DNA from 3 places in the Streptococcus suis S735 genome. Region 2 is predicted to be linked to each of the others. Evidence: predicted binding sites of a transcription regulator. Region 2 holds the regulator's gene; each other region holds the start of a gene.
What was found. Region 2 encodes NrdR, which represses ribonucleotide reductase genes. Its sites were predicted from a motif close to ACACNATATATNGTGT; they were not measured.
Positions count from the first base shown of each region.

Region 1: the regulator NrdR is predicted to act here: its motif matches at 5,083-5,098, upstream of nrdH (glutaredoxin-like protein NrdH).
Region 3: the regulator NrdR is predicted to act here: its motif matches at 8,915-8,930, upstream of nrdD (anaerobic ribonucleoside-triphosphate reductase).

Region 1 is NC_018526.1:1,043,032-1,054,090, forward strand. It holds gene icd (NADP-dependent isocitrate dehydrogenase) at 1-1,063, opposite strand, end outside; gene YYK_RS05190 (citrate synthase) at 1,066-2,184, opposite strand; gene acnA (aconitate hydratase AcnA) at 2,181-4,850, opposite strand; gene nrdH (glutaredoxin-like protein NrdH) at 5,237-5,455, shown strand; gene nrdE (class 1b ribonucleoside-diphosphate reductase subunit alpha) at 5,488-7,647, shown strand; gene YYK_RS05210 (hypothetical protein) at 7,693-7,887, shown strand; gene nrdF (class 1b ribonucleoside-diphosphate reductase subunit beta) at 7,914-8,873, shown strand; gene YYK_RS05220 (LacI family DNA-binding transcriptional regulator) at 9,309-10,310, opposite strand; gene YYK_RS05225 (heparinase II/III domain-containing protein) at 10,407-11,059, opposite strand, start outside.
Region 2 is NC_018526.1:1,518,947-1,530,005, forward strand. It holds gene dnaI (primosomal protein DnaI) at 1-232, opposite strand, end outside; gene YYK_RS07570 (replication initiation and membrane attachment family protein) at 232-1,383, opposite strand; gene nrdR (transcriptional regulator NrdR) at 1,370-1,861, opposite strand; gene YYK_RS07580 (AI-2E family transporter) at 1,933-3,063, opposite strand; gene YYK_RS07585 (response regulator transcription factor) at 3,153-3,842, opposite strand; gene gndA (NADP-dependent phosphogluconate dehydrogenase) at 3,924-5,351, opposite strand; gene YYK_RS07595 (YceD family protein) at 5,448-5,987, opposite strand; gene trxB (thioredoxin-disulfide reductase) at 5,997-6,914, opposite strand; gene YYK_RS07605 (DUF4059 family protein) at 6,928-7,152, opposite strand; gene YYK_RS07610 (DEAD/DEAH box helicase) at 7,170-8,513, opposite strand; gene YYK_RS07615 (hypothetical protein) at 8,592-9,425, opposite strand; gene mraY (phospho-N-acetylmuramoyl-pentapeptide-transferase) at 9,519-10,517, opposite strand; gene pbp2x (penicillin-binding protein PBP2X) at 10,519-11,059, opposite strand, start outside.
Region 3 is NC_018526.1:1,907,391-1,918,449, reverse strand. It holds gene YYK_RS09435 (ABC transporter permease) at 1-27, shown strand, start outside; gene YYK_RS09430 (SH3 domain-containing protein) at 80-994, opposite strand; gene argS (arginine--tRNA ligase) at 1,174-2,862, opposite strand; gene argR (arginine repressor) at 2,969-3,409, shown strand; gene mutS (DNA mismatch repair protein MutS) at 3,424-5,964, shown strand; gene YYK_RS09410 (LytTR family DNA-binding domain-containing protein) at 6,096-6,539, shown strand; gene YYK_RS09405 (DUF3021 domain-containing protein) at 6,536-6,976, shown strand; gene YYK_RS09400 (hypothetical protein) at 7,010-7,198, shown strand; gene YYK_RS09395 (IS4 family transposase) at 7,313-8,602, opposite strand; gene nrdD (anaerobic ribonucleoside-triphosphate reductase) at 8,986-11,059, shown strand, end outside.

The DNA of each region.
Region 1 (11,059 bases), 480 kb from region 2:
TAATTAAAACAGCCGCTTCTTTCCAGCCAATATATTCCAACATCATACAAGCCGAAAGCAAGAGAGAACATGGATTAGCCAAATCCTTTCCTGCAATATCAGGAGCAGTTCCATGTGTCGCTTCAAAGATAGCATGACCTGTCTGATAATTAATGTTAGCACCCGGTGAGATGCCTATTCCTCCGACCTGAGCCGCAAGAGCATCTGATGCATAATCTCCATTTAGATTTGTAAGAGCAACCACCTGGAAGTTTTCCGGCGCCAATAAAATCTGCTGCAGAAAGTTATCCGCAATAATGTCATTTACTACCAAAGTCCCCTCTGCAAGTTCTGTAGCAAATTCTTCTTTCGCCAATTCATAACCCCACTTGCGGAAGCCACCTTCTGTAAACTTTTGAATATTTCCCTTATGAACTAAGGTCACCATCTTCAATTGATGTTCTAGGGCATATTCTATTGCAGAGCGAATGAGGCGTTTACTCCCTTCTTCCGAAATCGGTTTGATACCAATACTTGAAGATTCTGGAAAACGGATATTTACCACTCCCATTTCTTCTTGCAGAAAGGAAATGACTTTGGCAACTTCATCTGAACCAGCCTCCCATTCAATACCTGCATAAATATCTTCTGTATTTTCACGAAAAATAGTAATATCCGTCTTTTCAGGCTCTTTCAGCGGACTTGGCACTCCCTTAAAATAGCGAATCGGACGCACACAGGCATACAAATCTAATTCTTGACGAAGTGCAACATTAAGAGAACGATGACCTTTCCCAATCGGCGTCCCCAAGGGACCTTTGATTGCAACTAAATGCTCACGAATTATTTCCAGTGTCTCATTCGGCAAAGAAGTTCCCATTAATTCATAAGCCTTTTCTCCTGCAAAAACCTCCCTCCACTGAATAGAACGTTGACCTGCATAGGCTTTTTTCACTGCAGCATCAATAACTTTTTGACTGACTGACCAAATATCCCTGCCAATACCATCTCCTTCAATATAGGGAATAACGGGACAATCTGGGACAATTAACCGTCCCTCTCTCATTAGGATTTTTTCTGCCATATTTACCTCTTTCCAATCGGGATGTAAACCAAATTCCTACCACCTAAGTAGGAAGAGCGCGGACGAATCAATTTATTATTTTTCCGTTGTTCCTGGACATGTGCAATCCACCCCGCCATACGGCTCATTGCAAAAATCAATGTAAAAATATCACTATCAATACCTAGCACATGGTAAACTGTCGCCGAATAAAAATCTACGTTTGGAATTAAACCTTTTTTGGTTTTAATAAAGCTTTCTACTTCCTCTGACAATCTATAAAACGCTTCATCGTCTGTTCCGAATGTCAAATCACGCGCCATCTCCTTCAAATACTCTTGGCGAGGATCAACCGTTTTATAGACTCGATGGCCAAATCCCATAATTTTTTCCTTCGAATCCAGCTTCTTCTGCAAATATCTCTCGGTATCACCACTCTCACGAATAGCCAACAACATGTCAAACACTCGTTCATTTGCACCACCATGCAATGAGCCTTTCAGAGTCCCAATTGCCGTGGTGACACAAGAATATAAATCCGTTAACGTTGATGCCGTGACACGCGCAGCAAAAGTAGATGCATTCAATTCATGATCAGCATGAAGCACCAAAGCTTTGTTAAACGCTTTGATTTGTAAATCACTCGGCTCCTCACCATTCAGCATATAAAGAAAATTCGCCGCAAAACCCAGATCAGACCGCGGTTCAATTGGAACCAATCCGCGTCTCAACCGAGCAAATGTTGCAATAATCGTCGGAACCTTGGCCATAATCTGAATAGATTGTTCATACAAAGCTTCTAACGAATTCTCTTCAGCGTGTACATTATATACTCCAAGGAGAGATACTGTCGAACGCAACACGCTCATTGGATGCAAATGTCGCCGTGATTGAATCAGAATACATTGCTCTACCGCATCTGAAATCGCATATTCTTTTCGCAGGCTTTTCTCAAAATAATTTAATTCAATCTGAGTTGGCAAATGCAGGTTCCACAGAAGATAGATGACTTCCTCAAAAGAAGCGTTATTCTCCATCAGTTCAGCGATGTCATACCCTGCATAGGACAAGCGGTCATTTTCAATTGCACTGATTCGCGTATCACAGGCAATCGCATCTTTTAACCCATTCGTTTCTGTCATACCTTTCCTCCTAATTTCTTTCTTACTACCATAGGTAAAATACCTCCGTGGCGATAATAACGAATATCCGCTTCTGCATCAAACCGCACCAGAGCTTGAAACTCCTTTGTAACATCGTCTGTTTGCGCATGGACTGTTACAATTTGACCAACACCGACATCTTCTGGCAAATCAATTGTATAGCTTTCATGTCCAGTCAAGCCAAGACTTTCTGCCGACTGACCTTCTAAAAATTGTAAAGGAAGAACACCCATCATCACTAAGTTTGAACGGTGAATCCGCTCAAATGACTCAGCAAGAACAGCCTTCACACCAAGTAAACTTGAACCTTTCGCTGCCCAGTCACGGCTTGACCCCATCCCATAGTCTTTACCAGCAATAACAATACTACCGACACCAACTTCCTTATATCTCATAGCCGCATCATAGATAGGAAGAATCTCTTCGCCAACTCTTGTCCAACCACCAATTTTTCCATCTGCCAGCTCATTCTTTATACGAATATTTGCAAAAGTCCCACGTATCATGACTTCGTGATTTCCACGACGACTTCCATAAGAATTAAAATCCTTATAAACAATGCCATTCTCTTCGAGATAACGAGCGGCTGGACTCAATCGTGCAATATTCCCTGCCGGGGAAATATGATCTGTCGTTACAGAATCGCCAAATTTAGCCAAAACAGATAAATTTTCCAGTGGTTTTATGGATAAATCTGCCTGCATGTTGTCAAAATAGGGCGGATTTTGAATATAGGTAGAAGATGAATTCCAATTGTAATTCTTATTTATTTTTGTTTCAATCGCATTCCAAGCCTGACTATCTGTAAATACCTGTTGGTATTCTTCCTTATAAAGGTCACGAGTCACATAACGCTCAATGTAGTCGTCTACCTCCTCACGACTTGGCATAATGTCCGCAAGGTAGACAGCTTGTTGCTTCTCATCATACCCCAGCGGATCCCTTGTTAAATCTACATTCATATTTCCCGCAATAGCATAGGCAACTACAATCGGTGGACTCGCTAAGAAATTAGCTTTTACCAACGGATTAATCCGTCCTTCAAAGTTACGATTTCCAGATAATACCGCAGAAACCAATAAATCTTCTTCCTTAATCGCCTCCGCCACTTCAGGACACAGATCACCTGAGTTACCGATACAAGTTGTACAACCATAACCAACCAAATTGAACCCTAAGGTATCTAGATAGGTCTGCAAACCTGATTTTTTCAAATAGCCAGTCACTACTTTTGAGCCTGGTGCCAATGACGTCTTGACCGTCTTAGAAACTGCCAAACCTTTTTCTACCGCATTTTTCGCCAGTAATCCTGCCGCCAAAAGGACATACGGATTGGAGGTATTTGTACACGAGGTAATCGCCGCAATAGCAACATGACCTGTTTGAATTTGCTCATCTCCTTCAACATACTTAACCGAGGCTGTTTTATCTAACTCTGCTTCCTCCAAACCAAATCCACGCACGCCTACTTCACGTATTAAACTAGCCTGAAACTCTGCTTTTGCATCTGTTAATTCTATCAAATCCTGTGGTCTTTTAGGACCAGAAATAGATGGGACTACTGTCGATAAATCCAATTCTAAAACCTTGCTATAAGACGGAAAACGTTCAGCATCATAGAATAAATAATTAGCCTTAGCATAGGCTTCTGTCAACTCCACGTGCTCCTCCGAACGGTTGGTCAATCTCATATAATGTAAAGTTTCTCCATCGATCGGGAAATAGCCACAAGTCGCACCGTATTCTGGAGCCATATTGGAAACAGTTGCTCGATCCGCTAATGTAAGAGAAGATAAACCTGGTCCAAAAAATTCGACAAACTTCCCAACTACATTTTCCTGACGTAGAAGTTGAGTGACCTTAAGCGCCAAATCCGTTGCAGTGGCAACCTTAGGCAATTGCCCATCTAGGCGAACACCAATCACCTCAGGAACGGGAAAATAAGATGCTTCACCCAACATTGCAGCTTCCGCCTCAATACCACCTACACCCCAACCAAGTACACCAATACCATTAATCATGGTCGTATGACTGTCTGTACCAAACATAGAATCTGGATAAAGCAAACCATCCTTGTTGATAATAACATCGCTTAGAAATTCAATGTTTACCTGATGGATAATTCCTGTTGCTGGAGGCACAGCGCGATAATTTTCAAAGGAATTCTCTGCCCATTTCAGAAATTCATAGCGTTCATTATTTCTTTCGAACTCTAAGGCAATATTTTTCTCCAGAGCATCTTCAGTCCCAAAAAAATCAACTTGAACAGAGTGGTCGATGACTAAATCCACTGGAATTTCTGGGTTAATCAATTCAGGGTTTCCACCTGCTTTCACCACCGCATCACGCATGGAGGCTAAATCTACCACAACAGGAACACCTGTAAAATCTTGCAAAATAACACGACTAGGTTTAAAAGGAATTTCCCCTTTAGGAGAGGCAGCCTGATAATGAAGCAACTCCATTATGTGATTTTTTGTAACATCCACACCATCTTCTTTTCTTAAAAGACTCTCTAATAAAATACGAATAGTATAGGGAAGTGAATGAATATCCACTTTTTCTTCCATTGAAATCGACTCCAATGCATAATATGAATATTCTTCCCCTTTATAAAACAAGCGCTTTCTCTGTGTTTTTTCCATATTTTATAACCTCTTTCGACATTATTGAATAGTATAGTACAAAAGGTAATATATATTCAATACATGTATAACCATAAATGTTATATTTTGTAACATCGTTTATTTCCTTCAAAATATTATGACATTTGTAAAAAAGCTGATTTATACTTTACCGAGAGATTGTTAGGGTTATCAAACTAAATAGAAACAGCTATGTAAACGCTATTTTTCGACTTGGCAGCATTGGACGGATGTACAATATATGGTGTCTTATGAAAATATTGTGCACTATATTTTGTGATTTTAAATAAACTTCCTTCTTGACTTTAACCTTAAAATCTTGTATCCTAGATTGGTAACAAAATTGGGATTTTTTATTAATCCCTCATGGACAAAGGAGAAATTGAATGGTAACGATCTATTCAAAAAATGATTGTGTACAGTGTAAAATGACCAAGAAATTCTTGGACCAACATAGTGTAGATTATAAAGAAATCAATCTAGATGAACAGCCTGAATTTATCGATCACGTACAAGGTCTCGGTTTCTCAGCTGCACCTGTTATCGAAACTGAAAATGATGTTTTCTCAGGTTTTCAACCAGGAAAACTAAAAGCCTTGGTTTAACTCCCTACTGTTTATAGAAAGAGATTGCGACTATGAGTTTAAAAGAGCTAGGCGATGTGTCCTACTTCCGTTTAAATAACGAAATCAACCGTCCTGTCAATGGACAAATTCCTCTCCACAAGGACCAAGAAGCGGTTAAGGCCTTCTTTACAGAAAACGTCCTCCCAAATACCAAGCAATTTGATAGTATTTTAGACAAGATTGCTTATCTATTAGAAGAAAATTACCTCGAAAAAGAGTTTTTGGACCAATACAGTCCAGAATTTATCATCAAAATCGATCAATTCTTGAAAGACCAAAATTTCCGCTTCAAGTCTTTCATGGCTGCTTACAAGTTCTACAACCAGTATGCCCTTAAAACCAACGACGGGGCTTACTACTTGGAAAGTATGGAAGATCGCGTTCTCTTCAACGCCTTGTATTTTGCTGAGGGCGACGAAGAATTAGCACTAAACCTGGCCAACGAAATGATTCATCTTCGTTACCAGCCAGCAACACCGTCTTTCCTCAACGCAGGCCGTGCCCGTCGTGGTGAGTTGGTATCGTGTTTCCTCATTCAAGTCACTGACGATATGAACTCGATCGGACGTTCTATCAACTCTGCTCTGCAATTGTCCCGTATCGGTGGTGGTGTTGGTATTTCCCTTAGCAACTTGCGTGAGGCAGGTGCTCCAATCAAGGGCTATGAGGGGGCAGCTTCTGGGGTTGTTCCTGTTATGAAACTCTTCGAAGACAGCTTCTCCTATTCTAACCAGCTTGGGCAACGCCAAGGGGCTGGTGTCGTTTATCTTGATGTTTTCCACCCAGATATTATTTCCTTCCTTTCGACTAAGAAAGAAAATGCCGATGAGAAAGTTCGCGTGAAGACCTTATCACTCGGTATTACTGTTCCTGATAAATTCTACGAATTGGCACGTAAAAACGAAGATATGTACCTCTTCAGCCCATACTCAGTTGAGTTGGAATACGGTGTCCCTTATAGCTACCTTGACATCACAGAAAAATACGACGAGTTGGTAGCAAACCCACGTATCCGTAAGACAAAAATCAAGGCACGTGACTTGGAAACAGAAATTTCCAAACTCCAACAAGAGTCTGGCTATCCATACGTTATCAACATCGATACAGCTAACCGTAGCAACCCTGTTGACGGCAAGATTATCATGTCAAACCTCTGTTCGGAAATCCTTCAAGTTCAAACACCAAGCATTCTTAATGATTCGCAAGAATACTTGAGCATGGGTACTGATGTTTCATGTAACCTCGGTTCAACCAATATCGTTAACTTGATGAAGTCGCCTGATTTTGGACGTTCTGTCCGTACCATGACTCGTGCTTTGACTTATGTCACAGATCATTCACACATTTCAGCTGTACCATCTATTGAAGCAGGAAACAGTCAAGCGCATTCAATCGGTCTTGGAGCTATGGGACTTCATTCTTACTTGGCTCAGAACTTGATTGATTACGGTTCAAAAACTGCTGTAGAATTTACCAACATCTACTTCATGCTCCTCAACTACTGGACTTTGGTAGAATCAAATAACATTGCCCGTGAACGCAAGGCAACCTTCCATAATTTTGACAAATCAAAATACGCAGACGGCACTTATTTCGATAAATACGTGACCGGAGACTACCAACCACAATCTGACCGTGTCAAAGAACTATTTGAAGGAATTTTCATTCCAAGTGGACAAGATTGGGCGGAGCTTCGTGAAAAGGTAATGGCAGATGGTCTCTATCATCAAAACCGTCTAGCTGTTGCACCTAACGGTTCTATCTCTTATATCAACGACGTTTCTGCTTCAATTCACCCAATCACACAACGGATTGAAGAACGCCAAGAGAAGAAAATCGGTAAAATCTACTATCCAGCAGCTGGCTTGACAACAGAAACCATTCCATTCTATAAATCTGCCTACGATATGGATATGCGCAAGGTCATTGATGTCTATGCTGCCGCAACAGAACACGTTGACCAAGGTTTGTCCCTCACCCTCTTCCTCCGCAGCGAGCTCCCAAAAGAACTCTATGAATGGAAAAAAGAGAACAAACAAACTACACGTGACCTCTCTATCCTTCGTAACTACGCCTTCAACAAAGGTATCAAGTCTATCTACTACATCCGTACCTTTACCGATGACGGCGAAGAAGTCGGCGCAAACCAATGTGAAAGTTGTGTAATCTGATTTACAGACTAAAATAAAGCTATTCAATATTTCTGGAGGTTTTTTATGTTTGGATTTGGTAAAACAAAACAAGAAAATAAAAAATTAAAAAGAGAAAATAACGTACTAAAAAAAGCTTATTCACAAACTAAAAAAGAAAATAATAAGCTCAAAAAAACGAGCGACCGACTAGCTGCGGATGGATTACGCCACGGTAGTCCTGAAGCAGGAAAATACTTAGTCGGAAAACGCAAAAAATAATTATTGATAAAACGAAAGAAAGTAATATGGAAACCTACTACAAAGCCATAAACTGGAACGCCATTGAGGATGTTATTGACAAGTCAACTTGGGAAAAGTTGACTGAGCAATTCTGGCTCGATACACGTATTCCTTTATCAAACGACTTGGATGACTGGCGTAAACTTACTGCTGAAGAAAAAGACCTGGTTGGTAAGGTCTTTGGCGGATTGACCCTCTTGGATACCCTTCAATCTGAAACAGGTGTCCAAGCCCTCCGCAATGACATTCGCACACCCCATGAAGAAGCTGTTTACAACAATATTCAATTCATGGAGTCTGTTCACGCCAAATCTTACTCTTCTATCTTCTCAACCTTGAATACCAAGTCTGAGATTGAAGACATCTTTGAATGGACCAACAGCAACGAATATTTGCAACGCAAGGCAAAGATTATCAATGAAATCTACGAAACAGGTACACCACTTGAAAAGAAAGTAGCCAGCGTATTCCTTGAAACCTTCCTCTTCTACTCTGGTTTCTTCACGCCACTCTACTACCTTGGGAATAACAAACTGGCCAACGTTGCAGAAATCATCAAACTGATTATCCGTGACGAATCTGTGCACGGTACCTACATTGGCTACAAGTTCCAGCTTGGTTTCAATGAATTATCAGAGGAAGAACAGGACAAACTTCGCGACTGGATGTACGACCTGCTCTACCAACTTTACGAAAATGAAGAGGGCTATACACGCTCCCTCTATGATGCAGTTGGCTGGACTGAGGAAGTCTTGACTTTCCTTCGTTACAACGCCAACAAAGCCCTCATGAACTTGGGACAAGATCCACTCTTCCCAGATTCAGCAGATGATGTCAACCCAATCATCATGAACGGTATCTCAACCGGTACATCTAACCACGACTTCTTCTCCCAAGTCGGTAACGGCTATCTTCTTGGTGAAGTGGAAGCTATGACAGATGATGATTATTTATATGGGTTGTAGATCTTAGGAAAAATATCATTTCTATTTTTCCGTTTTATAGTCATTTTGTTTATCTTTGACGTGAGGCTGGGCAAAAAGCCCAGCGCCACTTCTTAGAGTTCGTGTCAACATCTCAGCGCAGTGGTTGATTGGCGGATTTGTTCGTGTTTTACACTCTAAATCCAACCTAATCAACTGTGCGGCACTCCAGTACTGTCTGCGGCTCATTGCCTAGTACTAAAAGACTATAGAAATCTGTTGAGTTTAAAATCGTATATAATGTTAATATATCATCTCGATGAGATTGGCATAAAAATAGGAATTCTCCCACCAGTTAAGGGAAAATTCCTATTTTTTGTATATATTAGGCGATTCAAGGAGGGTTTCAGTGAGCTCTCAATCAGAATATTCTACTTCGTTCTGCTCCTCTTCCTAAGAAGTAAAATTTGACTTAACTTAGAATGTAGAATCTTTCCAATGAACTGTGCAATCTAAAACCTGTTGTCGTCCCACTTGGTTTCCGCCCTCAATCTGATTGATCAGCATCCTTGTTGCCTGACACCCTTCTTCAAAGGCGGGTTGAACAATGGTAGAGATAGTAGGGGATGAAAAATTTGTCCATTCAGTATTGTCAAACCCCAAAAGACCAACCTGAGGAAAGTCATATTTAAGTTCTTTCATAGCATTAAAAACTAAAGGTAACGCCCAGCAATTCGGAACGAATACTAGGGTCTTTTCCTGAGGATTTACCACCCCTTGAAGAAAACATTTAATTTCCTCTATGTCCGTATTTTCATCTGCAATTGTTAAATCTTGATAACTTTGTTTACAATCTAACAGAGCATCCATAAACCCTGTAGCTCGTTCAATCCGTGTACTTAAGCGACTAATGTCAGCTGTAATAAGAATAAATTTTTGATAACCATTTTCTACACATAGTTGAGTTGCATCATAGACAGCATCATAATTATTTGTCTTAATCCAACTGGTACGGTGTTCGTAAAGCTGACTATCAAAGAAAACCATATGCTTTTTCTTATCCTCAATAATGCGCGAATATTTTCTAAAATGCGATGTCGGCTGAATAATAAAACCATCTACACCCAACATCAGCATACTCTCAATATACTTATCTTCGCTTTCTTGATTGTAATTGCTGTTTCCGATGATAACTTGATAGCCACTCTTATGCGCTTCTTCTTCTATACCTTTGACAATTTGATTGGAAAATGTATTTGTAATATCACCAATCAATACTCCAATCAACTTAGTATTTTTTGAATTTAGGCTCCGCGCAACAACGCTGGGTTTATAGTCTGTTTCGCGAATGACTCTCTCAATTCTTTCGCGTGTCTCTTTGGACATCTTTTCATATTTACCATTTAAGTAAAAGGAAACTGTTGTTTTTGAAGTCTGAGCCAGTTCTGCAATATCTTTGATGGTAAACTTCTCTGACACCTTACCGATACCTCCTTTAGTTACTTTATTCTATCATACTATCCGTACTTTATCAGTTATTTTGCACAGAAATGACTGTATTTTTTTCTGTCCCTTCTAATTTTTGAGTCGGACAACTTGTCTCTTATCCCTATCCACTACTAAGCACTTACCTCTCAACTTATAACCAGCCACTTGAAGCAATTTCTCTCCCTTACATATATCATTATCAGAAACCACTAACAGAATATTCAGTCCCTTTCCTTGACAGCTAAAAGCCAAACCGCTTTCTATCAAATGATAGTCTGTTTGGTAAACTGGCAATTGCTTGACACGAATTGCTTCATCTGCTAATAGAGTAAATGTAACTAATCTATCTTGAAAACTCTCTTTTTTGACCAGTTTATTGGTCTCTACTAGTTGGTTGTATCGAGGAGAACGCACGGTTTTCTGGATTTCAAAATCCTTTTGACTATATAGCCGAAGATCATTTAACCGCTCTTCTCCAATCTTGACTCTTTCATCTAAAATCAATTGACTGATCAACTCATGCTGGCCTGAGCAATCAACGCTATCCACTATCAGCAATAAATCGCCTCCAACCATAAGGAGCTGTCGTTTATGCCAGTAAGGCAAGCCTTGGCTGGTCTGAGCCTGATAAATGCCCTGCATCCAATGACAGTGTTCAAAACCCTTATAACTGTGACTAATAAACTGAGGATACGTGTCATATTCCCATGAACCCTTTATCTGCCCTGGAGCATTGTCAT
Region 2 (11,059 bases):
CAGGTTGATAGCCTTTTGCAATATAAGTCTCATCTTGTTTGACAAAAAGGTCACGCTGACTGATATATTCCAAAAACTTAGAAATGGAGAGGGTGATTTCCTGCTGAGTCAAACCTTCTTTTTTGATAAAAGCAGCGACTTCAGGATCACTCACTATCTCCTGATAGAGTTGCTGATAAGATTTTGAACTTGGATTGGTTGCCTGCGACAACCTGTCTTGAACTGATTTCATCAGCTACCTCCCTTACTTTCGTTTTCTAACATTCGTTTCCTAAGCGCTTCCATTCTTGCCTGAGCTTCAGGACTGTTATCCATGACAACCTCTTCCTTACTCCACTCAGGCACATTGCTTTTCTGTGGCTGGCTCGACTTGGTAACAGCTTGACCTGTCTTTAACTCTCTTAGATAAAGAACAGCTGCCTCTGCACTGCCAATTCCCTTGTAGGAAAAATCATTGCCCAGCTTCATAGCGTATTTTTCATTTAGATTGGCTGAGTCCACCTTGTTAAAGGTATAGAGGACCAAGACATTGATAACTTCGTCAAGCAGACCCAAATTGGCCAAATCCGTCAAGCATTTTCGTTCTGTTCCTGTCACCGCTGCCTTCCGTTGCTCCTTGATAAAGGACAGGAAGGTTAGGCTGGATTTTGATTTCGCTTCACGAACAATGGCTTGTTCTTGGGCAGTGAGGTTGGCGCTTTCTGTTGGCAATGACTGACGTGACTGCTGCAAGCGTTTGGTCGAGATCATCTGTCCAATAGCTGTTGCTTTAGCCTGCCGATAGGTTTCCAACCAGGTCCAACCTGCCTGCTCTGCTATGTAACTAAGCGCAATAATATCCTCAGCTTCATCCTGAAAAAGAAGCTTATCTTTAGCCATTAATGCCTTGAAGGCAGACCAGTCAAAATCATGTTTCGGTTCAAAAACAACTGGAGCCTGCCCATCCATGGTAAAGACCTGAGAAAATGTTTTTGAAATATTTTGTTCTTGATTGGGTTGGTGAACAAGCAGATTCTCCATACTTGACTCCCCAATCTTCCTTGCCAACAAGTTCTTATACAAGGGTTTCGCTAGAAAACTTTTTACGGTCAGAGGGGCTTGTAGCGCCAAACCTGTTAATTCATCTGCACGATAGAGTTCTAGGAGCCCCATGGCAGTCAGAACATCCAGAGCCTTCTCCAAACGATTCATCCCAAAATCCATGTGATTGAGAATGACAGTCCATTTGTAACGTCCTTGCCCTTGATCGGCAAAACTATAAAAGTAATAATAAAGCGCTAATGCATCAAAACCGATAATCGGCTGGTAGCATTTGCTAAGACTGACAATATCAGGTGTAAACGGGCTGATTTTTATATAGGCAAATAAATCATTTGGTTTCATCTTTTTTTCCCGGTTTTACCTTACTTCCTTTGGAGATCATCTGCTTAAGCAAATTTTCTAGCTCTCCAACATCTTTGAAAGAACGATAAACCGATGCAAAACGCACATAAGTGATTTCATCCAATTCGACCAATTCTTCCATTACCAAATTCCCAATGACATCGGATTCTATTTCACTATCACCTTGTGCTCGAACCTTCTGTTCAATCCGATTCACCACTTCATCAATATCATCGGTTGACACAGGGCGCTTTTGAGCAGAACGAATAATCCCATTGAAAATCTTTTCACGTGAAAACTGCTCTCTAGTTCCGTCTTTTTTCACAACGACTAGAGTTTTCTCTTCAATCCGTTCATAGGTGGTAAAACGTTGACCACATTGGTCGCAGGAACGACGACGACGGATGGTATTGCCATCTTCAGCCTGACGACTATCAATGACACTTGATTTCAAACTCTGACATTTTGGACAACGCATACTCTTTCTCCTACATAAACTTTATCACTTCAGTATAGCATAAAAATGACAAAAATAAAAGAAAGCGAGAATTACTCACTTTCTACCAATAATTCATCTTGCTTCTTCAATCGACTGGCAACCCATTCACGAACCAAGCGATAGACAACCGCAAAAATTGGGGTAAAGAAGACCATACCAAGTAGGCCAAACAAATTACCACCAATCAGGGCTGCAGCCAGGGTAAAGAGGGTCGGAAGACCAACTGATTGACCAACCACGCGCGGGTAAATCACATTTCCTTCTATCAGCTGAATAATCTGGAAAAGGGCGATAGACCAGAGTGCCAAGAGCGGATTTTGTACCGCCACAAAGAGAGCACTAATCAAACACGCTGAAAAGGGACCGATATAAGGTACAAATGATAGGACCCCAGCCAAAATACCAGCCATGCTGGCATAAGGAATTCCTGAGAGCGAATAACTAACAAAGACAAGTGTCCCAATGATACATGCCTCAACAATCTGACTCATCAAGAATCGGTCATAGGTATCAACAATAACTTCTCCAATATAGTTCACTACTCTGACAGCCTTCTCTGGCAAGGTAGCCTGCAAGAACTTTCTCGTCATCGCCTGCAAGTGTTCCTTGCTCCCTAAAATCGCTAGAGTGAAGAAGAAAGCCATTATCAACGTCATAGTGTTCGAAAAAATCCCCGTCACATTGGACACCAAGCCAGATAAAATCGGTGTGACCAAACTTGAAATAAGTGTTAAATTCTTCACCTGATCCAAAAAGCTGGCAATCTGGTCTCCGATTTGTCCCGACAAAAGACCATTTGATTCAAGAAAATTAGTCAGGGCATTTACCGATTTTGGAATGGCTGTGCTGCTAACCGAAACCAGTTCTGAAACAGTCGTCACCAATGTAGGAAGAACAATCACTACCAGTCCTGTCACAATTAAAGCAAATCCAATTAATACTCCAACAATTGCCAAAGACCGCTTGGATTTCTTTAAAAAAGAAATTTTTTCAAACTGATCTTCTAATTTTTTCATGGGAACATTGAGAATAAAGGCAAAAATAGCTCCAATAAAAAGCGAATTCATACTGCCCAATAATTGTTGAATAGCCCCATAAATACTAGACCAGTTGAGAACAGCTAATAATGTCGCTCCAGATAAGAGTATCAATATGACTTTTTCTTTAAATGATGTATTCATAACTTTTCCATTCTTACTTATTGGCTATTATTTTATCACACGCTTATAGAAAAAGAAAGAGGGAAAGCTTCCCTCCTCTCTACTCTAAATCAATCGCGCATGGCATATCCGACACCACGAACTGTTTTTATATATGAATCTTGATGTGGCAAATCCAGTTTACCACGTAGATAGCGAATATATACATCGACGACATTGGTCTCAGAAGCCGCTTCATATTTCCAAACACGCTCAAGAAGTTGTTCTCGACTAACAGGCTCTGGGCTATTCATTAAGGTTGCCAGCAGATCATACTCTCGGCGGGTCAAATTAATCAATTCATCACCTCGAGTCACTGTTCGATTTTGAAAATCAACCTTCAAATCACGATAGGCCGCATGCATGTGAACCTGTTTACAGTTATTGTCAATAAAGTCACGACCACGAAAAATCGCAGAGATTTGCTCCACTAAATCACTAATGACAAAGGGCTTCACCACGTAGGAAACAGCATAAGAGAGGACTTCTTCCCCATATTGACTAACTTCTGTCGGCTCAACTACCACAATCATGACCGTGGCTGGTTTTATCGCTAACAGTTCTGTAGCCAATTCCTTGCTGGACATGTCTGAAAGCTGAAAACTCATCAGAATCAAGTCAAAATCCGTTTCATGTGCCAAGGACATAGCCTCTTTCCCTGTCGATGCATAATCAACAAGATAGTCTTTTTTTTGCAATTCCATGGAAACAAAATGCGAGAGATTGCGTTCTTTACCAGCAATCAAAATTTTCTTAGCCATTGTCCATCCTTTTCTATTCTTTCAAATGGTGTAGGAATCGTATTATGACTAGAAAGAAGGGCGCTTCCACGCCCATCTTTTCTATTTTGATTCGCTATACCAGTCGTAATGGAAGATTCCTTCTTTATCTTTACGGTTATAAGTGTGAGCACCAAAGTAGTCACGTTGTGCTTGAATCAAGTTCGCTGGCAAGTTTTCAGCACGGTAGCTATCGAAGTAGGTAATAGCTGCTGAGAATGTTGGTACAGGAACTCCTGCTTGAACTGCCAAGGCAACAACATCGCGAACTGCCTGTTGATACTTAGCTGTTACATCAAGGAAGTACTCATCCAAGAGCAAGTTTGCCAAGTCTTCATCACGTCCGTAGGCATCCGTAATCTTTTGCAAGAAGCGAGCGCGGATGATACAACCTGCACGCCAGATTTTTGCGATTTCACCAAATGGCAAGTTCCAGTTGTTTTCTTTTGATGCTACGCGCAACTGTGCAAAACCTTGTGCATAAGACATGATTTTTGAGAAGTACAATGCTTGACGGATTTTTTCTACCAATTCAGCCTTGTCGCCTTCGTATGCAAACGGAGCTGGTTTTGGAAGGACCTTGCTTGCTGCCACACGCTCATCTTTGTAGGTTGAGATATAACGAGCAAAGACGGATTCTGTAATCAATGACAATGGCACACCCAAGTCAAGTGACGATTGGCTAGTCCATTTACCAGTACCCTTGTTACCAGCAGCGTCCATGATGTAGTTAACAATTGGTCCATCTTGACCTTGGTCATCCTTGCGTTTCAAGATGTCCGCTGTGATTTCAATCAAGTAACTATCCAATTCGCCTTGGTTCCAGTCAGTGAAGATGTCAGCCATTTCATCCACTGACAAGCCAAGCAAGTGCTGCATCAAATCATATGACTCCGCAATCAATTGCATGTCACCATACTCGATACCGTTGTGTACCATTTTTACGTAGTGACCAGCTCCATCTGGACCGATATAAGTCACACATGGTGCTCCATCTTCTGGTGCTTTTGCTGAAATTTCTTCCAAGACATCTGCCACCAATTCGTAAGCTTCTTTTTGACCACCAGGCATGATAGATGGACCTTCAAGGGCTCCTTTTTCACCACCAGATACACCTGTACCGATGAAGTTAATACCTGAGTTTGCCAATTCTTTTGAACGACGGATAGTGTCTTCGTAGAAAGTATTACCACCATCGATCAAGATGTCACCTTCATCCAAGTGCGGCAAGAGCGCTTGAATGGTTGCATCTGTACCAGGACCAGCTTGAACCATAAGCATGATGCGACGTGGTTTTTCGATAGATGCCACAAAGCTTTCCACATCGTAACTTGGTACCAAGTTTTTACCTGGGTTGCTTGCAACAACATCTTCTGTTTTATCAGCAGAGCGGTTGTAAATAGCTACTGAATAGCCACGTGATTCAACGTTAAGCGCAAGGTTGCGGCCCATAACGGCCATCCCTACAACACCAAAATTTGCTTTAGTCATTTGTTTACTCCTCTAATTTGTATCTCTTTTATTATACACTGAAAGCTTAAAATTGACAAGAATTTTCAGATAATTTAACTATCTTGCCAATCTGAGTTAGTCCTCATCTCCAAATAACCCTTGTAATTGGGCAAAAGGACTATTGGCTTCTTTTTTCTCTTGAGCTTTTTGTTGAAAATCTTCTTCAGTCATTAAAGCCCAAGCTTTACCAGATGGTAGTTCCTGTCCAGCTTCTTCTTCAGGTGTCAAGACTTTGATTGGTATAGCCAGTAAAATATTATCTGCTACACTCTCATCAAGGACAATGTGGTCATCTTCTACTACCAGTACCATATCCTCATCAATCAAATCTTGTTCTTTAAGAACTGCTTCATTGGCAACAAAGAGTTCATTGACGTTTTGGACCTCATGCAAAACAACTGGTTGCAGAGAACGACTGGATGCCAAGGTAATATCATAAGTCATCTGATAGTCCAAGAAAAAGAAGCCTGATTCAAAACGGACATTTCCAGTGACTTGGACTGGCGACAAGCCTAGAACTTCACCATTTCGAGCTTGCAATTCTTCCTGTAAATCCAAGGTTTTATCAAAGAAGATGCCATCTAGATTTTTCTGAATATCGTAAATATGAAACATTGTATTCCCCTATTCAGCTAGTTCTGTGATGTAGTTATAGACTTCTTGTCCAGCAACTGCACCATTTCCTACTGCCGTTGCAATCTGACGAAGTTGATTTTGACGAATATCACCGATGGCATAAATGCCTGATTGGGTCGTTTCCATCTTTTCATTAGTGATAACCCAACCAGCTTCGTCTGTAATTCCTAGGTCCGCAACTGTATCAGTCATCGGATCCAGACCGACATAGATAAAGACACCACCGAAGTCCAGTTCGCTGACTTCCTCTGTTTTCACATTTTTGATAACCACGCTTTGTACACGTAAGTCATCGCCCTTGATTTCTTCGACTACGCTATCCCAGATGAAGTTAATTTTTTCATTGGCAAAAGCACGGTCTTGGATGACTTTTTGAGCACGAAGCTGATCACGGCGGTGAACAATTGTCACAGACTCCGCAAACTGTGTTAAGAAGAGAGCTTCTTCGACCGCAGAATCTCCACCACCGACAACCAAGAGTTTTTGTCCACGGAAGAAGGCACCGTCACAGACTGCACAATATGAGACACCACGGCTATTGTAAGTATCCTCACCTGGAATACCTAACAAACGGTGTTTTGCCCCCATGGCTAGAACGACTGTCTTTGTCTCCAAAACACCATCCTCAGTAATCACTTTCTTAATTTGTCCTTCTTCCTCAATACGGACTAGGGTGCCAAAAATATGGTCCACACCGAATTTTTCCAAGGGTTCAAACATTTTTTCAGCCAAGGCTGGACCTGAAATATGGTCATAGCCTGGATAGTTTTCAATTTCCGCGGTATTGTTCATCTGACCACCATAAATACCACGTTCCAAAAGAGCTACCTTTAAATTGCTACGCCCTGCATAAAGAGCTGCAGTCATCCCCGCAGGACCCGCACCAATTACAACTGTATCGTACATATACTTTTTCCTTCTACGCTTTAAACATTAATAAGATTCCCACTACTCCAAAGGCTGCAATGGGAATTGTCATCACATTAATCATCAACAAATCAAACAAGAAATCTTGTCGTTCTTGCAAGGTTTTATCCACACCCTTTGTCGCACGCCAGATAAACCAGACCAGACTAGAAGTGATAATCAACAAGGAAGCTATTAGCAATCCTTGTAAATAAAAACTTAGAATGTTTTGTAACATCTTTTTCCTCGATTACTTTAAAAGGTTTGACGCTTGGCTTTACGTTCTGCACGACCCTTTGCACGCGCTTCAACTCGCTTGGTCTTGCGACGTTTTTCATCAACAGCCCATTGAATTTTCTTCTTGTAGCCTGGTTTGACTTTTTTCTTTTTCTTCTTGACCAAGCCAATCATTTCCAAATCTAGTTTTTCACGAGATTTTTCACGGTTAGCACGGCGGTCACGGTCGTAGGTATCGACAAATTCGCCATTTTTCATTTCTTTTGGCAAGAATTTGATATTGAGTTTTTCTAGCTCTCGAATATCTGCATCATCGCTTGGCTGATAAAGGGTAATGGCAATGCCTGATAAACCATTACGACCTGTGCGCCCCACACGGTGAACAAAGAAGGAAAGATCCTGTGGAATGGCATCATTGATGACATGACTGACGCCCTCAATATCAATCCCACGTGCTGCTAAATCCGTTGCAACAATGTACTGATAGTCCAAGTTCTTCACCTGGTTCATCATCCGCTTGCGCTCACGTGGAGGAATATCCCCATGAATCTTTGCGACACGAAGACCGTTCGCAGTCAAATAGCTATGCAATTCATCTGCACGTGTCTTTGTATTGACAAAAATCATGGCCAAGTAAGGTTGCATGAGCTTGGTTACTTCCAAGATTTGAGCATTACGGTCACGCCCCTTGGTTGAAATCAGCCAGTTTTCAATGGTATCCGAAATGACCGTATGGGTCTTGATTTGTTCCATGACTGGATTGGACAAGTATTTTTTCAAAAACGGTTGGAGTTTCTGCGGAATGGTCGCTGAAAAGACCATAAATTGCAAGTCTTTTGGCAGGCTGCCAGCAATCTTATCAACTGTTTCCAAAAAGCCCATGTCCAAGGTCATATCTGCCTCATCAACCACAAAGGTTTTGGCTTTATGGATAGCAAGGTCACCTGATTTGACCAAATCATAGATACGCCCTGGTGTCCCAACAACAATGTGAGGCTGACTAGCTTGAAGCTTGTCAATTTGACGGTTCTTATCCGTACCGCCAACATAATTGGTCACACGAACTTCTGTGTCCGAATGACTAGCCAACTGGCGTGCCGCTTGATAAATCTGAGTAGCCAGTTCACGAGATGGGGCTGTAATAACAGCCTGAACTTGGTCCAATTCCTCATTTAATTTTTGAAAAATCGGGATCAAGAAGGTATGGGTCTTACCTGAACCTGTTTTTGATTCCCCTATCAAGTCTCGCCCTGACAAAACAACAGGAATCAATTTCTCCTGAACTTCTGTCGGCTGGACAAAGTTAATTTCTTTCAAAGCCTCCTGAATATAAGGCTTGAGTTTCATATCTGTAAATTTCATAGTTTCCTCTTTAGTTGTATTCCCTCTATTATAGCACGATTTAGGTGGACAAGCAAAAAGGACGGATACCCGTCCTAATCAACTCTCACTTGCTTCAGTAAATTCTGCCTCAATAATTCCAAGTTCCTTCTCTTCTTCCAAACTTGCTTTAAAGGCCTCAGTGAGTTCTAATTCGCCATCAAAATCACCATTTATTTTTTTCACAAATGTGTCTGCCAACATCCCTCCCATGGGCTGGAAGGTAAAATAGGTCAAACCTCCTGAAATCAGACCACCCAAAATAGGAACTGCATTGGCAATGGTCTTTTCAACAGTCTTTTTGGTAATTTTCACACCAATCACTGCGGCTACCTTTTTCACCAAGGGATACCAAGTTGTCTTGGTCAAAGCCTGCATAGCTACTTTTTTACCGATATTAGCTCCGACTGTCTTGGATACTTTATTGAGAAGAACTGCTGAACCACCTGCTCCAAACATGACACCAATGTAGGCAATAATGCGGATTTGAACCTCTTCTGAAATTTCCTTCCCTTCACCAACAAATAATTCATCTTCACCAAAAAGATAAGCGATTTGTTGCGACAAATTCAAGGCAAAACCAAAATACTGAGCTATATCAGCAGTACCTGCCGCCACCGCTGTAAATGGATTCCCCGGTAAACCAGCTGCGAAAGAAATCAAAGATGTTTTCGTAGTCATATCATTAATGATTTTTTCAGCTTCCTTACGCAAAGCTTTTGTAGTGAAGACCGCCGTTGGTCCATCCGCAATAATTTTATCTAGATAGGGACTATCTTTAAAACGAGTCTTCAAAAATTCTTCCCGATTGACTTTAACCATAGGAAGTTGACTAGCAGCTGTCATGGTTTGAATAACCACTCCATATAACTGTTCTTGATTGAATTGTTCCATTTTTATCCTCCACCAATTCTCTCTCTATTTTACCCCCCCCCCCGACCATATTTGTCAAGGTAAAAAAACAGCATTTCTGCTGTTTCTGACATTTTATAGATAAAGAATAGCTAGGGTAATCAAGCTCATGATGAGACCGACTGACCAGAGGAAAAAGTCAACTTTCCACTCGCTCCATTTTTCAGCTTTTCCGGTCAAACCTCCAAGCTCCAAATGGTGATGAAAAGGAGTCATACGGAAGATACGACGACCTTCTCCAAAGCGTTTTTTGGTGTATTTAAAATATGAAACCTGCAACATAACAGAGGACGTTTCAATGACATAGACCAGGCCGATAAGGAGGAGAGTCCATTCCTGACGGAGGGCAATTGAAATAGTTGCCAACATACCGCCGAGAGCCAAGCTTCCCACATCCCCCATGAAAATCTTCGCTGGTTTACGGTTATAAACAAAGAAACCGAGCAAGCCACCAATCATGGTCACACAAACTAGAAGAATATCAAATTTTTGCTCATTGAAGGCGATGACAGAGTAAGCTAGAAGGCTGATAACAACTGAGATAGAAGCCAATCCATCAATGCCATCTGTCAAATTAACTGCATTTGAAAAACCGACCAGCCAGAACAGAACAAATGGGAAATAGAGAACTCCCAAATGTACCATGTGACCAAATACATTCAATTCTCCGCCACCTGCTCCTCTTACGTGGACAAAGTAGAAGACAATACCTCCTAAAATTTGTAGAGCAAGCTTTTGTTTAGGATTAAGACCTTCATTTATTTTACGGAAAATTTTTAAAAAGTCATCCAAAAATCCTACTACACCATAAAGGGCAAGGATGAAGAGGATGGCAAGGACACCACCCGTCAACAGTTGAAAGGCCGTTGCAAACAACAAGCTGACAAGAATCGCAACAACGAGAAAAACTGTTCCCCCCATTGTTGGTGTACCTGCCTTAAACTGATGTTGTTTCACATCTTCGTGCATCTGTTGCCCCTCAATGCGTTTGGCTTGATAAAATGTAATAAATCGTGGGATTAAGAGAACGGTTGCTAGAAAAGCTACCAATCCCGACATAAGTGCGAATTGCATGTCAGTCTCCTAAGGTTATTGTTATTTTCTTGGTTTTATTCAAAGCGGTACCGACCTCTACACTTTGGTCGACTACTTTTGAACCCGTTCCTTTATAGGTCACTTCGATACCAGTCCATTCAGCAAATATATCCATATTCTCTTTGGTGATTGCGTACAAGTCTGGCATTTCTTCGAATTTATTTGTCAGGAGTAGAACCTGTTGGTTGGCGATTACCTTACTTCCTTTTTCGACTGAAACTTTTTTAATTTCAGCACCGTTTCCAAGGATAACTGGTTGAACTAATTGACGGCGAAGTTCCTCAGCCGACTCGCCTGGTGCCTTACCAATGAGGTCTGGCAATTGATACTCTGTCTCATTAGCGACCCGTGCCAATGCTGGTGCAGGTGAATCCAGATTCAAATTGTCTTTCAACAGCATCGCTTCTTTCAATGTAGGACTGACAATGTCACGCCAAGACAGGACATTTAATACTTCCGGTTGGCGAATGGTCACATACATGATAAATTCAGGGTCTTCAGCAGGGATCATGGCTACTACA
Region 3 (11,059 bases), 390 kb from region 2:
ACAGCTATTAATTCGACAGATATTTAATGAAAAAGCACAGTCTAAAAGATTGTGCTTTTAAATATTGTATTTTTTGTGATTAGGAGATGGCGATGTAGCGTCGAGCACCTGAGTAACTGATATAGCTAATCCATGTGCGACCTTCGGCAGTAATAACTTTATCATAGCGAACGACTGAGCCAGCTCCGTAGAAGGTGATTTCAGGACTGGACAGACTTGGATTGTTGCGGACACTAGAGTAGGACTGGATGGTGTAGCTACCTGATGCTGGTAGGCTGTTGTTTGTAGATTGAGTAATGGTAGGCTGGATGGCGATATAGCGCCGAGCTCCAGAATAGCTGATATAGCTAATCCAGCGTTGTCCGTCGTCTTCAAGAACCTTGTCGTAGCGGACGCTTTCGCCAGCATAATAGTAATCGAGGGTAGGGCTAGATAGACTAGCTTGAGATTTGATGGCCAGTTGGCTGGTAAAGGTATAGGTGCCGCTTGGGGCTAAGGCGGGTTGAGAGTTGGTTGTTCCCGCTCCGAGGTTTTTAAAATGAATGTAGCCGCTAACGGCATTTTTGGGGATAACTCGCCTTCCGTAGGTATAGCGAACACCGTAGTTGTATTCCTCAATCTCTACGGTATCTCCATTTACTGCAGAAACCCATGCGACATGCATGGGAGTTTCCCACCAGGCAACGGCTCCGACAGCAGGTGTCATATTAACTTGATAACCTTCTTGTTTGGCACGATGGCCCCAAACATTGGCATCACCATAGGCAGGTGGCAATGTAAAACCGTTAACTGTGCTAAGTCGAAAGGCTACAAAGGAGGTGCACTGGCGTGTGTAGAGTCTCCATGGATCGACTGCATCAACTGCTGTGTAGGGATAGTCATCTCCTCTTGCATTGGCTGAGGCTGAAGGTGGGGATTGTAAATTGATACCGACAATAAAAATGGCGGCTAGAAGCTGACAGGCGATTCCTTTTCTTCTCAAGAATGTTTTCATTATTTCTCCTTGTGTAGTAGATGTAGAGGTATCACGTGTACCTCCCATCTATATATTCGTAATTGAAATGAATCTTTTTGATTTTCATTTGGGAGAAGGAGTTGTTGTGATAAGGAATCGGAAACGAGAGTAGGCAATGTGGTAGAAAAAAAGCCTCGGCTGATGGCCGAAGGCTTTGATTACATTTTTTCTGGTGCTTTTACGCCGAGAAGACGCAGAGCTTCTTTGAGGACAAGTCCTGTTGCGTAGGCAAGTGCCAAGCGGCTGTCACGCTCTGGACTTTCATCCAAGATACGCGTGTGGGCGTAGTATTTGTTGAAGGCTTGAGCTAGGTTGATAGCGTATTTGGCAATAAGTGATGGGTCAAATTTGTCTCCGGCACGTTCTACAACAGCTGAGAAGTTTTGGATGTGCTTGATGATTTCCCAGCTTTCTGTGTCAGCCAGTTTGTAGTCATTTTCTGCGTTTGGTACAAAGTTTGCCTTGCGTAGGATAGACTGGATGCGGGCGTATGCGTATTGTACATAAGGACCTGTTTCACCCTCGAAGGAAACCATAGCTTCCAAGTCGAAGTCGTAGCCGTTGTCACGGTCGGTTTTGAGGTCGTAGAACTTCACAGCGCCGACACCAACTGCGTGTGCCACTTCTTCCTTGTTTTCAAGGTCAGGGTTTTTAGCTTCAATTTGAGTAAGGGCGCGTGAAATAGCTTCGTCTAGAGTTGGCTCGAGCAGGATGATGTTTCCTTTACGAGTAGAGAGCTTTTTCTTGTCCTTGGTCACTAGACCGAAGGTGATATGGGTCATATCGTCGCTCCAGTCGAAATCCATTTCCTTCAAAACGGCTTTGAGTTGCTTGAAGTGGTTGATTTGCTCCTGACCAACGACATAGATGCTTTTCACGAAGTCATAGGTGCGCTTGCGGTACATAGCTGTTGCCATATCGCGCGTGATGTAGAGGGTAGCGCCATCTGTCTTCATGATAAGGGCTGGTGGAAGATTGTAGCTTTCAAGGTCAACGATTTTGGCACCTTTAGACTCTTGAAGAAGTCCTTTTTCTTCTAAGATTTGGATACCTTCGTCCATCTTATCGTTGTAGAAGGCTTCGCCGTTATAGCTGTCGAATGTTACATCAAGTTTGTCGTAGATGCGGTTAAATTCGACCAAGCTCTCATCACGGAACCATTGCCACAATTCATGCGCTTCTGGGTCGCCGTCTTCCAATTTTTTGAACCATTGGCGTGCTTCGTCGTCCAACTCAGGTTTTTCTTCTGCCTCAGCATTGATACGGACATAGAGTTTAAGAAGTTCTGAGATTGGGTCAGCTTCGACCGCAGCCTTGTCACCCCAGAGTTTGTAGGCAACAATCAACATGCCAAATTGTTTGCCCCAGTCACCCAAGTGGTTGATACGGATTGGCTTGTAGCCTAGTTTTTCGTGGATGTTGGCAAGGGCATCGCCGATAACGGTTGAGCGTAAATGTCCAACTGAGAATGGTTTAGCAATGTTTGGACTAGACATGTCGATGGTTACATTGCGTCCTTGACCAATGTTGAGTTTACCGTATTGGTCTTTTTCAGTAATAACATCTGTCAAGACTTGGTGGGAAATCGCAGCCTTGTCCAAGAAGAAGTTGACGTAAGGACCAGTTGCAACAACGTTCTCAAAGCCAGTTGTATCGAGTTTTTCAACGATGTCCGCTGCGATAGCCTGTGGAGCCTTGCGTTCCACTTTAGCAAGTGAGAAGGCTGGGAAGGCAATATCGCCCATTTCTGATGATTTTGGTTTTTCTAGCAGATTGTAGATAGCTTCCACTTCCAAACTCGGAAGGATGGCAGCCAATCTTTCTGCAATCACTTGTTTTTGATTCATATAGGATTTCCTCCAAAGTTATTGATTCTATTTTAACACATTTCTAGGCTAATAGCGGGGAAAAGTGTTATAATATTTCTATAAATATACATTTTGAGGTAAAATGATGAATAAAGCAGGACGACATGATTTAATAAAGGCCATGATTCGTCAAGAAAAAATAGGGCGACAAACGGATATTCAGCAAGGTTTAGAGGCTCGAGGGGTAGTGGTAACCCAGACAACCTTGTCTCGTGATTTACGTGAGTTGGGAGTGATAAAAATTCATGAAAACGGGCGTTCATTTTATTCCTTAGCTATCGAAGAAGAGCGCGTGAATTTTATCCAATTATTGGCACAATATGCGTATAAAGTAGATAGGGCTAGTTTTATTCTGGTCCTTCATTCAGAACTGGGAGAAGCGGCCTTGATGGCCAATATCATTGATGCAGAAAAGCCAGAGACTATTTTGGGAACGCTGGCGGGAGCTAATACACTTTTAGTTATTTGTCGAGATGATGTAGCGGCTCAGCAAGTTGAAGCGGAGATTAACTACTATTTGAATTAGAACAAGGAGAGATGATGGCAACAGAAAAAATTTCTCCGGGAATGCAGCAGTATCTGGATATAAAAGCACAGTATCCAGATGCTTTTTTGCTTTTCCGTATGGGAGACTTTTATGAATTATTTTATGAAGATGCGGTAGAAGCGGCACAGATTTTGGAATTGTCCTTGACCAGTCGGAATAAGAATGCGGAAAATCCGATTCCCATGGCGGGGGTACCGTATCACGCGGCACAACAGTATATCGACACACTTGTTGAATTGGGGCACAAGGTCGCAATTGCCGAGCAGATGGAAGATCCTAAGCAGGCAGTCGGCGTGGTCAAGCGGGAAGTAGTGCAGGTCATTACTCCTGGTACGGTAACAGACTCGTCCAAAATGGGAGCAGACAGTAACTATTTGGTTGCGATTGACCGTCAGGGAGTACAGTTCGCGCTTTCTTATATGGATGTGTCAACAGGTCAGTTTTTTGTGACTAGTTTGGATGATTTTACTAGTCTTTGCGGTGAGATCCGCAATTTACGGGCACGTGAATTGGTCATCGGCTATGCTTTATCTGAGGAAGAAGAGCAGGTCTTTTCGAACCAGATGAACCTCCTGCTCTCTTTTGAGGATGAGGTGACGGAAGATGTCCAGCTGATTGACAACTCCTTGACAGACTTGGAAAAGGCTGCGGCAGGTAAACTCCTCAGCTACCTACATCGGACTCAGATGCGAGATCTGAGCCACTTGCAAAAGGTGGTCCACTATGAAATCAAGGACTATCTGCAAATGGACTATGCAACCAAGTCCAGTCTGGACCTGCTTGAAAACGGTCGGACAGGCAAGAAGCATGGTAGTTTGTACTGGTTGCTAGACGAAACTAAGACAGCCATGGGTATGCGACTATTGCGGACATGGATTGATCGTCCCTTGATTGATCTTAAGCGGATTGAGAATCGTCAGGCTGTCGTTCAGGTTTTTCTGGATTACTTCTTTGAACGGAGTGACTTGGTCGAGGCTTTAAAAGGTGTCTATGACATCGAACGTTTGGCCAGCCGGGTGTCTTTTGGAAAAACCATGCCCAAGGATCTCTTGCAGCTCTCCCAGACTTTGGGAAATATCCCAGCAATCAAGAATATCTTGCAACAAATCAATGAGCCTGCTCTAGGCAATTTGGTGGCTGGATTGGACCCAATCCCAGAACTGCACGCTCTCATCAGCTCTGCTATTGACCCAGAAGCCCAAGGGACCATCACAGATGGAAACATCATCCGTACAGGCTTTGACGAAACGCTGGATCAGTATCGTCTAGTCATGCGTGAGGGAGCGGGTTGGATTGCGGAGATTGAGGCCAAGGAGCGTGAAGCATCTGGTATCAATAATCTTAAGATTGATTACAATAAAAAAGACGGTTACTATTTCCATGTTACCAATTCCAATCTGGGCAATGTGCCGGACCATTTTTTCCGTAAGGCGACCTTGAAAAACTCGGAGCGCTATGGAACGGAAGAGTTGGCTAAGATTGAAGGGCAGATGTTGGAGGCGCGTGATAAGTCTGCTAATTTGGAGTACGAGATTTTCATGCGGATTCGCCAAGAGGTTGAGAAGTATATAGGTCGCTTGCAGAAGCTGGCTCGGACCATTGCAACCATCGATGTTTTGCAGGCCTTTGCAGTTGTGGCGGAGCAGCAACATTTGGTTTGTCCACGCTTTACAGATCAAAGAGAACTGACCATTGACCGTGGTCGTCATGCGGTGGTGGAGAAGGTCATGGGCAAGCAGACCTACATTCCCAACTCTATTCACTTGAATACCGATACACATATGCAACTGATTACTGGTCCAAACATGAGTGGTAAGTCTACCTATATGCGACAGTTGGCGGTTATCGTCATCATGGCGCAGATGGGTTCCTATGTGCCTGCGGATCAGGCTGAATTACCGATTTTCGATGCTATTTTCACCCGAATTGGGGCGGCAGACGACTTGGTTAGTGGTCAATCGACCTTCATGGTCGAAATGATGGAGGCCAATAAGGCGGTCCGTCTGGCGACAGATCGGTCGCTCATCCTCTTTGATGAGTTGGGACGGGGAACGGCCACCTATGACGGTATGGCCCTGGCCCAGTCTATCATCGAGTACATCCATGACAAGATTGGTGCCAAGACTCTCTTTGCCACCCACTACCATGAGTTGACAGACCTTAGCCAGACCTTGGAACACTTAGAGAATGTCCATGTATCGACCTTGGAGAAGGACGGCCAAGTCACCTTCCTCCACAAGATTGCCCAAGGTCCAGCTGACAAGTCCTACGGGATTCATGTGGCTAAGATTGCGGGAATGCCAGAGGAACTATTGCAGCGGGCAGATCGGATTTTGCAGACGCTTGAAAACCAAGCCCCTACTGCACCAACTCACCCAGCTCCGTCAGTAGTGGAAGAACCGTCAGGTCAACTTGATCTCTTCGCAGACACGCCTTCTCACCCAGTACTTGATGAACTGGAAAAACTAGACATCTACAATATGACCCCTATGGAAGTCATGATGGCGGTGGCGGAGTTGAAGAAAAAAATATAAGACAATGAAAGTCAGGACAGTTGTTCTGGCTTTTTTGCCGTTTAGTGCTGGAAAATGACCACATAGCCAAAAGCCCTTGAAACCAGTAAAGAAATGGTGTTTAATAGGGTCAGAAAGAGAAAGGAGAGAATATGAAAGTAAAACTAGCCATATCATCAGAGATTTTGGAAGATTTGGTGACTATTGAAGCTCAAGCTATGTCTGAGCAAATTACTAACTTGGTGACCTATATTCAAAACTTGGATAAGCAGAGATCCAGTCTAACTGTTAAAAAAGGGGAGCAGGTCTATCTTGTGGAACATGATGAGATTGTCAGACTCTACTTGGAAGATAGGGTTTTACAGGTGGAAACAGTAGAAACTACCTATACTTCCAACCTACGCTTGTATCAGGTTAAGGAGGACTTGCCGGCAAACTTTTTACAAATCTCTCAGTCGGAAATCATTCACATCAAGCAACTGGACCACCTCAAACTGACTGCTAACGGTCTGGTCAAACTGGTCATGAAGAATGGCTCGGTCACCTACTCCTCCCGTCGCTATCTAAAAGTTATCAAAGAAAGGTTAGGACTATGAAAAAATACATCTTATCAGCCAGTTTAGGCATCGCCATCGGAACCATTATCTCCATTATCACATCAGCCGTCTTCGGACAGGGAACCTACCTTCCTCTAAATCCCTTTTCAACCATGGGTGCTTACTACCTGAGCAACTTTAGTCAAGTAACCGTCATGTTGATTTGTGTAGCCATTTGGGCGACAATCGGTATCTTGTTTCAGCTGGCAGACAAGATTTTTGAACAGGATTGGAGCCTTTTACGAATGACGGCAACGCATTTTGGTTTCACGGTTTTAGGCTTTACACCGCTGGGCATTTTGGCTGGCTGGTTTCCCGTGAAACTTGGGGCCCTTCTCTTTTTCTGGCTCATCTTTGTCTTGGTATACGCTCTGCTATTTTTCCTAAACTATCGGAAAATGGAACGGCAGATTAAGGACATCAATGGTCGTTTGTAGTATAATAGCACTATCATTTAATTGGAGTGTCTTATGAAAATTATTTTGACGATTGTCTATAGCTTGGGGGTAGTGTGGAATACTCTCTATATTGCCTACAATGTCGGTAAACTTCCTTTGTTAAATTTGCTTTGGCCTGCTGTGATTTTAGTGGCCTGTGCCATCAATTTGTACTTTTTATGGACCAGAAAACAAGAGTCAGAATCAATGTCATTAAGTTAAGCATTTAAGCAGCTAAAGAAACTATTCCCGTCTGAGCAATTGATGACAAAACGGGAATAGTTTTTGTATTTAGGGCGCACAAAAAGGAAGATTTTTAACCCAATTTTTTAACTATTATGATATTCTATAAGTAAAGCTTACAGGTGCCTTGCTTTTTATCTTTCTTTGGAAGGTTCGATTGGGTAGAATAATGGATAAATGCTTAGCAATGTAGGTTTCTAATTGGAAGGAAGTGAGTTCTTCTCTAAGAAATTTTCGACAGGCATAAACAGCGTCTGAAAAACAAATTTTATAAGCCTGTTTTAACTTTGATGGTTTAATAGCAACGTGTGAGGTTAGCCATTTACAAACATTAAAATTGATAAAGTGAGCGTAGATTTCTTGGAGAATCCCTTCCTTCTTTTTTGCATGAAAATGAGTCAGACCGATACTGTATTTTAGGTCACGAAAACTAGTCTCTATGCCCCATCTGTAGGCATAGAGATCTTTTAATTTTTCTGGTGAATAATCCGTATTTGTCACCAAAGTCTCAAAGAAACCTGGCTTGATTTCGAGACGCACCATCCGAAAATGAAGGTCATAAAAACTGATTGGATCACTTTTTCGACTAGAGTTTGGTAAAAGGTCAAAGGAAGCATTATGAGGTAAAAAATGATACTGATTAGGGAAGTCTCGATACAGTTCTTTCATGACATTGGTTTGTTTGCGACAGATGTTTAGGTCAAACTCTTCATCAAAACAAGGGGTGTCAGGGAGGTTAAATCCTGATTTCATAGAATGATTCCCGTCACGAATACGAATAATATAGGACCAATTTCTTTCTTGGCAGTGAGCCATGACATTGTAGGATTCATACCCCCTATCCATTATCACCAGAGCTTGTTCAAAAGGGCAACTCTCCATCATGTCGATGAAAGCCGCACGCTCATCAACCTCCCGATTATTCTGAATTCGAAGGTCATGATAAATCTCTTGTTCAAGATTGTAAAGAGCATTGATATGAATGAGAGTGTAAGGAGTGTGGTGTGGTCCAGTTTGGAACGTGGTTGTTTTATCAGAACGATTTCTTGGTAGAACCACATCACTACCATCAACAGCCAAGATAGGGAGATCTTTAAATGTTGGAATCTTAGAAGTAATATTGGCAAACAGGGCTTTAAAAGCTTGATGTTTAAGCTGATACCGTCGTTGGACAAAGGCAGATTGAGAGACGGGCAAATCTAAATCAAGTAGCTCTTTGGCTAAGGTATTACCACCCATGGTCAGTATAGCTTGAATCATGGTTTCCATAGTTAGCTGACTTTTCCGACTAAAATCTTTTTCAGGATGAAGCACAAACTGGTTTGCGATGGAAACGATGTCGTTAATACTATCAAGTAAGTGAGCTTTAATCTGATCTAACATGACTTTTCCCCTTTTATTTTTAGTGTACCATAGAAAAAACTAACCTACCACAAAACGTGATAGGTTAGTTAACTTAATGACATTGGTGGGTGACCCGCCCTAGCCTATTTTCAATACATAGAGCCAGCCCTGTTAGAGGGCTGTTTTTTAGGTTTTCTGATAGAGAAGTTAGACCTTTGCCCAATCTGTTTTCATATTTCAATCTAGTAATTCATCCTTGTCGAGTGGTGAAATTGGGCACAGTTGTTTTCCAATTGATAGAATTTTTAAGACCTATATATAGTACATGGATAGGTTGTTTAATATTTTTTTACACAAGATATTGATTTTTGTTTTGTGAAGTGCTACACTAATAGAAGTGAAGAATTTTGGAGGTTTGTCAGATGAATGTGCAAGAAAATGTCTTACCGAGTATAGAATTATTGGTTTTGAAACGTGATGGACGGACAGTATCCTTTGACCAGGATAAGATTTTTTCTGCTCTTCAGCGGGCAAACCAAGAATTAGAACATCCTGTTTCAGAGGCAGGTTTAAAAATTGTATTAGAAGCTGTTTTGGCTGAAATTGGTCGCCGATTTGAGAAAGATGTTCAAATTTACGAAATTCAAACGGTCGTTGAACAGGAATTGTTAAAGGCTCATTTATATGATTTGGCGGAGCTTTATATTCAATACCGAACACGCCGTGATTTTCGCCGTCATCAGGCTACCGATATTAATTTTGAAATTCATAAGCTGTTGAGCAAGGACCAGTCTGTGGTCAATGAAAACGCTAATAAGGATGCGGATGTGTTCAATACGCAACGGGACCTGACAGCAGGTATTGTCGGAAAGTCTATCGGTCTCAAATTATTACCAGCTCATGTGGCCAATGCCCACCAAAAAGGCGATATTCATTACCATGATTTGGATTACAGCCCTTATACACCAATGACCAACTGTTGTTTGATTGATTTTAAAGGGATGTTGGCACAGGGCTTCAAGATAGGAAATGCCGATGTAGAAAGTCCAAAATCAATTCAAACTGCTACGGCTCAGATTTCACAAATCATTGCTAATGTGGCCTCAAGTCAATATGGTGGCTGCTCAGCTGACCGTATCGATGAAGTTTTGGCGCCCTATGCGGAACTTAACTACCAAAAGCATTTGAAAGACGCCGAGGATTGGGTGTTAGCAGACAAGCAAGAAGAATATGCGCGTGCTAAAACGCAAAAAGACATCTATGACGCTATGCAGTCTTTGGAGTATGAAATCAACACCCTTTTTACTTCCAATGGACAAACACCCTTCACCTCACTCGGTTTTGGCCTAGGGACATCATGGTTTGAGCGAGAAATTCAAAAAGCGATTTTGAACATTCGTATCAAGGGTCTGGGGCGCGAAGGGCGGACAGCTATCTTTCCTAAGTTGATTTTCACAGTTAAGCGTGGCTTGAACTTGGAGTCAGATTCTCCAAACTATGACATCAAGCAATTGGCGATTGAATGTGCAACCAAGCGTATGTATCCAGATATGCTTTCTTATGACAAGATTGTTGAGTTGACAGGTTCCTTCAAGGTGCCAATGGGTTGCCGCTCTTTCCTTCAAGGTTGGAAGGATGAAAATGGACAGGATGTGACATCTGGTCGGATGAACTTGGGTGTCGTAACCGTCAATTTGCCACGGATTGCCATGGAGTCTGCTGGAGATAAGGATAAGTTTTGGGAAATCTTTGCAGAACGTATGGCCATTGCCAAGGATGCCTTGGTTTACCGCGTGGAGCGGGTTAAGGAGGCAACCCCGGCCAATGCTCCAATTCTCTATCAATATGGGGCATTCGGCAAACGTTTGGCTAAGACAGATGCAGTAGATGAAGTCTTTAAAAATCGTCGAGCAACCGTATCTTTGGGGTACATTGGTTTGTATGAAGTCGCAACCGTATTTTACGGTGGCGAATGGGAGACCAACCCAGAGGCAAAAGATTTCACGGTGGATATTATCAAGAAAATGAAAGCCTTGGTTGAAGATTGGTCGGATGAATATGGTTATCATTTTTCAGTTTATTCGACACCATCTGAAAGCCTGACAGATCGCTTCTGCCGTATGGATACAGAGAAATTTGGCATCGTTAAGGACATTACGGATAAAGAGTATTACACTAATAGTTTCCACTATGATGTACGCAAAAATCCAACACCGTTTGAAAAACTGGATTTTGAGAAAATTTATCCTGCTGTAGGTGCTAGTGGTGGATTTATCCATTACTGTGAATACCCTGTACTGCAACAAAATCCAAAGGCTTTGGAAGCTGTTTGGGACTATGCCTATGACCGTGTTGGTTACTTGGGAACCAATACTCCGATTGACCATTGTTACGCCTGCGATTTTGAAGGTGATTTTGAGCCAACAGAGCGTGGTTTCAAGTGCCCAAATTGCGGGAATAGCGATCCTAAGTCGGTGGATGTTGTTAAACGAACTT